DNA from 2 places in the Shewanella sp. WXL01 genome. Region 1 is predicted to be linked to the other one. Evidence: predicted binding sites of a transcription regulator. Region 1 holds the regulator's gene; the other holds the start of a gene.
The links. The regulator MetJ, encoded in region 1, represses methionine synthesis genes. The targets are predictions, from matches to a motif close to TAGACGTCTAGACGTCTA.
Positions count from the first base shown of each region.

Region 1 (4,198 bases):
TTGCTCGTTAGACAGCAGCTGCTCAATCAGGTTTTGCTGAAAGCTAATTAATACCTGCAGCTCTTCTTGCCACAACTCGCCATCTTCACGCAGTTTTAGCAGCTTATATAAGAAGTTAGTGCTCTTACCAGCGGCAGACACCACCACGAGATCGTCGCTATTGCCATGGGTCAATATAATGTGTGCGACACGGCGATAACAGTCCGCATCAGCCAGACTTGAACCACCAAATTTATGTAAATGACCTCGTGCCATTTGTCACTCCTTAAACTACGCGGCAATACTCGATATGTGCCGCGTACAACTTACTTTATTGCGTGCGATTTTCTAAATATATGTGGACAAAAATTAACGCTTTATAGAGCTGCAACCGCATCTAAGCCAGCTTTGATGTCTGCGCTTAGATCGTCACCATCCTCAATGCCGACAGATAGTCTCAATAATGTGTCTTCAACACCAGCCTCTAGGCGAGCTTCTCGCTCCATTGCACGGTGGGTCATGGTTGCCGGAACGGCTACTAAACTTTCCACGCCGCCTAAACTTTCAGCAACACTGAACAATTTCAGCGCATCTAAAAAGGCGACAACCTCGGCCTCACCACCTTTAAGCTCGAAACTTAACATAGCGCCGAAACCTTTTTGTTGTTTCTGCGCAATTTCGTGGCCTTGATGGTCAGATAATCCCGGGTAATACACTTTTGCAACGCTTTCATGGCTAGTTAGCAGCGCAACAATCTTTTGTGCATTGGCTTGATGCTCACGAATACGCACACCTAAAGTGCGAATGCCGCGTAATGCTAAGTAACTGTCAAAAGCGCTGCCCGTAAGCCCTAAGGTATTCGACCACCAATGTAATAACTCGCCTAGCTCAGCATCTTTTGCGACTACTGCGCCGCCAACCACGTCACTATGGCCATTGATATATTTAGTAGTGGAATGAATCACGATGTCGGCGCCTAAATCGAGCGGCTGCTGCAAAATTGGCGACAAGAAGGTGTTATCAACCACAACCCAAGCGCCAACCTCGTGGCTTGCCTGTGCAATGGGTGCAATATCCACCACTCTTAATAGCGGGTTTGATGGGGTTTCAAGCCAAACCATTTTTGGCTTTTGCTTAATTGCCTGCGCTAATGCTTGCTCATCGGTTTGATCGACAACCAATAATTTAAACGCGCCCTTTTTGGCAAGATTTGTGAACAAACGATAGCTGCCACCATAACAATCGTGGGGTACAACGATTAAATCCTCAGGCTCAAGTAGACTGGTGACCAAAGTAATGGCCGCCATACCGGTACAGGTCACAACACCTGTTGCTCCGTTTTCAAGTTGAGCAATAGTATCTCCAAGGATATTACGGGTTGGGTTACCCGAGCGGCTATAGTCGAACTCGCGTGGATTTTTATGACCATCAAAAGAGTAGTTGGTCGACAGATAAATCGGCGGCACAACCGCGCCATACTGGGTGTCACTTTCAATACCTTGGCGCACTGCCACTGTCGCATTTTGAGGTTTGGCCATCATTGACTCCTAAATCAACCACTCAAGAAAGAGATGTCTAGACGTCCAAATGTACCTAACCCAAACATCAGCGTCAATAGGAAATAGCCATATAGACATCTAAACATCGAGAAATCTATTTGCATTGCACACAATTTCGTTGCAATAATTTGACTAACGTAGATAAGGGGTTAAAATCAGCCCCGAATTCAAAGCTAAAGGTGAGTTAATGACTGAGTGGAACGGCGACTATATTAGCCCATACGCCGAGCATGGCAAAAAGAATGAACAAGTAAAGAAGATTACTGTGTCCATCCCTTTAAAGGTGCTAAAAGTATTAACTGACGAGCGTACTCGCCGCCAGGTAAATAACCTACGCCATGCCACTAACAGTGAGCTGTTATGCGAAGCTTTCTTGCATGCATACACAGGTCAGCCACTGCCAAATGACGATGACTTATCTAAAGAGCAACCAGACCAAATTCCTGCTGAAGCAAAAAAATTGATGGATGCTATGGGCATCGAGTGGGAAGACGTAGAATAGTCTGCAAACCATATCGAATTTTAAGATGCTTCAATCGCTCAGGTGGTTGAAGCATTTTTTATTACTCTCGCACCTATTTTTTGCTCCCGCGCCAAGGCGCAGCTTGCTCAAGTTCAAGCCATAATAAATATGGAAGTAACATGACAATAGTCGACCCGTTAAGTCTGATCCTAGCTTCAATCATCATGTTTGCTGGTGCGCTAACTCAAAGCCTAATTGGCTTTGGTTTAGCAGTTGTGGCAACGCCGCTGTTGTATATTGTCGACCCAGACTTAGTGCCTGTGCCGGTAATATTAATGGGCTTTTCGATTTCAGCGTTGACCTTATATCGCGAGCGCAGCGCACTTGAATTTAACGGACTACAATACGCTCTCATTGGCCGCGTGCCAGGCGGACTCCTTGGTGCCAGTCTACTGATACTCGCACCAGCTGATATTCTCGGCCTAATGATTGCAGGTATTGTGCTGCTAGCAGTATTACTTAGCATCTATAAAATCACTGCGCCCGTGAATAAGCTCACCTTGTTTATTGCTGGGATCTTTTCGGGGATTTTTGGCAATATTGCCGCGATTGGCGGCCCGCCATTAGCAATACTGTTAGCTGGCAAAGCCGCTGCTGACTTTCGCGCTGCTTTATCTGCGTTTTTTGTCTTTAGCTCAATGATCGCACTGGCCATATTGGCGATATATGGATTAGTACAATGGCAACATCTCGTTATCGCGGCCATGCTTTTGCCCTCTGTGATATTAGGGCACAAAGTGGCTGGTAAATATGTACACAATATTGATAAAGACCTGACGCGAAAAGTCACCTTTATTTTGTGTAGCTTAAGCGCGCTCATCCTGGCTACTAAATCAATTATTAGCTTAATGGCTACTTAGTTTGCCCTCACGTTTGTCAACTTTCATCGCTTAGCGATGGTGTCGCTGTGAGTTCCATCATGCTTATCAACGTGTTGTTTGACAGTAATCTCTTGATACATCTACACTCATTCTTTTGTCTAACCTAAGGTGTATCAGTTGAATATCAATGACTTAGAGTTATTTATAGCGGTTGCTAAACTCGGTAGCTTTTCTAAAGCCGCAGATTCATTTGATACCAGACGCGCGTTAGTTAGCCGCCGAATTGGCGAGCTAGAAAAACAATTAGGCGCGCCACTTTTTATTCGCACCACGCGCGCAATGTCGCTAACTCCCAGTGGCGAGCAATTCTTAGAGCAAGTGGAGCCTTTAGTTGGGCAATTTCTCAATGCTGCTCGCATGGTTGAAAACCAGCAATCTCAGTTACAAGGGAAGCTTAGAATTGGTCTCTTGCCATTTATGGAGCGACTGCTCGATAGGCAAATAGCGGAGTTCATGCGAAAGCACCCACAAATCAAACTAGAGATCTTTATGGTCTCAGGTGGCTATCGCGAGCTTACTCGGCTCGGGTTAGATTTTGTCATTGATGTAGGCAAGCTAGAAGACAGCAGCTTTGTTGCCAAAAAGCTCACATCTTTCAAGCTAAAACTCTTTGCTACACCAGAATATCTGGCGCAGCACGATGAAATCACTTGCGTGGAGGACTTGGCGAAACACTCAATGATTGCCTCAACTGGCGGCACAATCCAAAACCATATCATGATCGATGACCAGACTTTTTCTATCGATTACAGCCTAGTCACCAACGACTTTAGTTCCTTATTTAGTTTTTGTCTTGCCGGTGCTGGAATCGCTTTTCTGCCCTACAGTCTTGTCACTGAGCATCTAGAAAACCAACAATTAGTCAGTATCTTGCCTGAGATTGAGTCTGACTATATTGACTCATATCTGGTTTATCCAAGTCGTCAACATATGTCACTAGCCGCAAAAATGTTTGCCAGTAATATTATTGATGTCGCGCAAGAACTGGATAAGTCAGAATCGGCTTACTACTCAAATAAATTAAAATAATGGCAAAACCCAAATACAAAAAAGGCATAACAAGATGGGATGTTATGCCGTACAAATGCTGTACAAAAAATAGGGAGTTAATATAAAACTGGTGGGTTTCAACCTACCCACCGTGAGTTGATGGACAAAATGAACGCTTAGAACTTGTAGTCAAACGTCAGGTAGATTTGCTGACTATCACTAATTTCGATGCCATTTTTGTCATAGTCTTGAGCAAGGTAGCGATA
Region 1 covers NZ_JAAIKQ010000001.1:536,662-540,859, reverse strand. The annotation lists gene G3R49_RS02150 (bifunctional aspartate kinase/homoserine dehydrogenase II) at 1-255, opposite strand, end outside; gene metB (cystathionine gamma-synthase) at 357-1,517, opposite strand; gene metJ (met regulon transcriptional regulator MetJ) at 1,726-2,040, shown strand; gene G3R49_RS02135 (sulfite exporter TauE/SafE family protein) at 2,181-2,921, shown strand; gene G3R49_RS02130 (LysR family transcriptional regulator) at 3,060-3,971, shown strand; gene G3R49_RS02125 (outer membrane beta-barrel protein) at 4,109-4,198, opposite strand, start outside.

Region 2 (4,198 bases), on a different contig from region 1:
TTGGGGTGATAATCCACCAGGACAAGACATTCTACGCAGCCATATTTATCAACTGCGGACTCAACTGGATAAGCCCTTCGCCACACCTATGTTAGTGACAGTGCCAAAAGTTGGCTTTAAATTACAACAATCTTAAAAACAGCAAGGCGTTTCATACCATGCCCAAAGACAAAGCCTCCACCGGCCAATATTCCTCTCGCTCCCTGATGACGCTGCTAAGGCTTGCGTTTGCAGCCATCAGCTTTATCAGTGCTGGGTTTGTATTTTTAGTCATGGTTGGCGTCATGCAATGGGTTGAAGATCAGGTAAGCCTTAGGAATCTTGAGCAAGCAAAACCCTATGTTGGAGAAGCTTTGGAGCAATCTGCGGGATTTCCGCTAACGGTTTCGCCAACGGTCATCGCCTATTCTCACGCAGAGCAACTGCCAGATGAGTTTAAAGAAGCCGCCCAGTTCCCCAGTGAATACCAAACCGAAATTCATAGCCAATCTATTGATTACTTTGTCTACAAAACCAAACTAGTCACCAGTAAGGGCGTGCAAGAAGTGTATATTATCTCGCTAGCACAATACTCTGAGCTCACCGATGTGCAATGGCAACGCACTTTATTATTTTGTGTACTGCTAATGTCTGTGTTATTTGTCATTCTCAACACGGTCGCGACCAAAGTGCTGAGCCCAATGATCAAACCTATCAATCAGCTAAGCGATCAGCTGCAGCAACACCCGCTACCAGACTCTTTTACGATTAGCAGCCGCGCGGTAACCGAGTTTGGCATTCTAACCGACAGCCTCAATCAATACCGCGAAAACAGCGAGCAACGCATTAAACAGGAACAGGCCTTTGCACGTTATGCCAGCCATGAATTGAGAACACCACTGAGTATCGTGCGCGGCGCAGCAGTGTTACTTGGTCACAATCAAGAGCAGGCATTTCAACAAAAACAACGTGAGCGTATCGTTCGCGCCAGCCAAGATATGCAAAATACCGTCGATGCCCTGCTGCATATCGTCAAACAAGAAAACCCTAACTCACAAGCTCAGCCAAGACTGTTAGAGTCACAAGAGCTAGAGCAGATATTGTCGAACCATGTGACCACAGCTAACCAAAGAGGTATTAGCTTAAAGCTAGACATTCAAACAACACCTCATATCATTCCAAGTGAAGCCGTACTTAAAATGCTACTGGGCAACTTAATACAAAATGCCATTAATGCGCTCACAGATCTTGAGCAAGACAACAAAGCGATTGAAATCATTATTAGTGAGAATGCGATTACCGTTAGCGACAACGGGCATGGCCTGAGTCACAATGAGCACAACCAAACTGGCCATGGTTTGGGGCTAGTTATCGTTGATACGCTTTGCCAACGCTATCAATGGCAATTTCAACTCAAACCCAATGAGCCACAAGGTTGTGTGGCAGAGCTGAGTTTTTAGTGCTGTGGCTTGTGCTAAGGGCATTGGTCAGGTGGCTCGCGCCTGTTTCATATTAACGAGCACTCAATTTTTATAAGCACCTTATATTTAGCAACACTTCATATTTGCGAGTATAGCCACTTACATTTAGCCATCTAGATGTTAAGATAGCTAAAATAAAGAAGCTATTTACCCAAAATGTGGTTTAAGGAGAGCGGCGCGTTATGAGCAAGCACGATAAATTGGCAACTCAAATTGTCAGCACAGGCCGAGATAAGAAATACACCCAAGGCATTATTAACCCACCTGTTTACCGTGCATCAACCGTAGTGTTTGACTCGATGGATGACATGCGCCACGCCATTAAACACAAAACCAACGGCGAGCTATTTTACGGGCGCCGTGGCACCCACACTCATTTTGCATTTCAACAAGCTATCGCTGAACTTGAAGGCGGCTGTGGCACAGCTTTATACCCTTCAGGTGCTGCGGCAATCAGTGGCGCTTTATTGTCGTTCTTAGGTCAAGGCGATCATTTGTTAATGGTCGACAACGTCTATGAGCCAACACGCGATTTATGTGACAAACTGCTTGCCGGTTACGGCGTAGAAACCACATATTACGACCCGCTCATCGGCGCGGACATTAAAGAGCTTATTCGCCCTAATACCAAGGTAATATTTTTGGAATCACCAGGCTCAATTACCATGGAAATTCAAGACGTACCTGGCATTTGTGAAGTTGCCAAGGCGCACAATATTATCACCATGTTAGATAACACCTGGGCATCGCCAATCAATTGCCGACCATTTGAAATGGGGATCGACATCTCTATTCAAGCTGCGACTAAATACATTGTGGGTCATTCAGATGTGATGATTGGCACAGCAACGGCGAACGAAGAACACTGGCCGCGCCTACGTGAACACAGCTATTTAATGGGGCTTACCACCTCCCCAGATGACGTTTATCTAGCAAACCGTGGTCTTCGCACTTTAGGGGTTCGTCTTAAACAGCACGAACAAAATGCCCTAAAAGTAGCTAACTGGCTCGCAGCGCGTGAAGAAGTCGATCATTTAAGACATCCGGCGTTTGACACCTGCCCAGGGCATGAGTTTTTTAAGCGCGATTTCTGTGGCGGTAATGGTCTGTTCTCATTTGTCTTAAAGCAAGGCAACCTTAAAGCTGTCACCGCATTTGTTGAAAACATGCAGCACTTTAAAATGGGCTTCTCTTGGGGCGGTTATGAAAGCCTGATCTTAGGCTATTTTGGTCTAGATAAAATCCGCACGGTTACTAATTGGGATACATCAAAGCCATTGATTCGATTGCATATCGGACTTGAAGATGTTGATGACCTGATTGCCGATCTTGATGCTGCTTTTGAGCGTTATAACCTAGTCGTAAACTCATGCAAGTAATCGCATTAGCTAAGTAATTTAATCGACTAAAATTAATACCCAGGTAGCCTAACAGCTACCTGTTTTTGTTTTACGGCTAAATTCGCCCTAGTCAATCGATAAGTAGTTACCATCAGCCCAACCTTAAGATGCAAATAAAAATAATTATCATTTGCAATGATACCTTATAGCATTTATTATCTCCTGCACTTATCAAGGAGAAGCGAATGAAACCAGATATCCATCCTGAATACCGCCAAGTGGTTTTTCACGACACATCGTGTGACGCATACTTTGTAGTGGGCTCAACGTTAAAGACTGATCAAACAATTGAATATCAGGGTAAAACTTACCCTTACTATAACCTTGATGTATCGAGTCAATCTCATCCTTACTACACTGGTGAGCAACGCACGACTAAGAACCAGGGCCGCGTAGCTAAATTTAAGAACAAATTTAAAGGAACGTTTGGCTAATGAAAGTTTTAAGCTCGTTAAAAAGCGCTAAACAGCGCCATCCTGACTGCCAAGTGGTTAAACGTCGTGGTCGCGTTTACGTGATTTGCAAATCAAATCCAAGATTTAAAGCCGTACAAGGCAAGGCACGCAAGTAACACGTATACATTGTAATGAATCGCGGCTAAAGAATAGGAATAACCAACTACTCTTTAGCCCGAACTGTCACCTTTGCTAGTCATCTATTGTCACATTGGTGCTAACTGCTTAATCGCTTGATAGGCATTTTCTTGATACTGCTCTTTGGCAATATCAGCAAACAGCGTCGCTTGATCAGCTAGCTCACCTGTTAACCCCTTCCTACTCGCATAGAATAGACCGCTCTTATAATTTGCATTGAATACGGCATCCATGTATCGGCTCGCGCCGGTTTCAACCTTGTGCGCTTTACCCAGTAATAGCATCACCTTCATCGCCGATTGCATCATAACTCGTTTTAGCAATGGCAAACTATCAAATCCTTGGGTACCAATTGTTGCACCTGGGCTCATAGTGACAAAACGTACTTGTGGGTAACGGCGCGCCATTGCCGACATCCATAATGCGCCCATATATTTAATTGGACCATAAGCAACAGTGGGATCGTTAACTGAACTCAAATAACTCCCTTGTGCTAAACCAACAAACTCACTCACAGATGACGTATCAAATGTTGGGCGCTTCATGCCCATCTCCTCAACACCTCTCGCAGCTTCAGAGCCAGCATAAACTGCCACGTGATTAAGCTTACCGCTAGTGAGCAGCGACTCAGCCAATACACTATGCCCAAGTAGATTTACGGCAAAAATCTCGGTTACACCGCTGCTGTTTAAATTATGGAAATGCTTGCCGCCAGTACCACCAGCATTCATAACCAAAGCATCGA
Region 2 covers NZ_JAAIKQ010000002.1:636,463-640,660, reverse strand. The annotation lists gene G3R49_RS07890 (response regulator transcription factor) at 1-136, shown strand, start outside; gene G3R49_RS07885 (HAMP domain-containing sensor histidine kinase) at 159-1,439, shown strand; gene G3R49_RS07880 (cystathionine beta-lyase) at 1,643-2,839, shown strand; gene G3R49_RS07875 (type B 50S ribosomal protein L31) at 3,046-3,294, shown strand; gene ykgO (type B 50S ribosomal protein L36) at 3,294-3,431, shown strand; gene G3R49_RS07865 (SDR family NAD(P)-dependent oxidoreductase) at 3,522-4,198, opposite strand, start outside.
Region 2: G3R49_RS07880 (cystathionine beta-lyase) is a predicted target of MetJ. The motif match lies at 1,567-1,584, and genes of this name have one in related genera.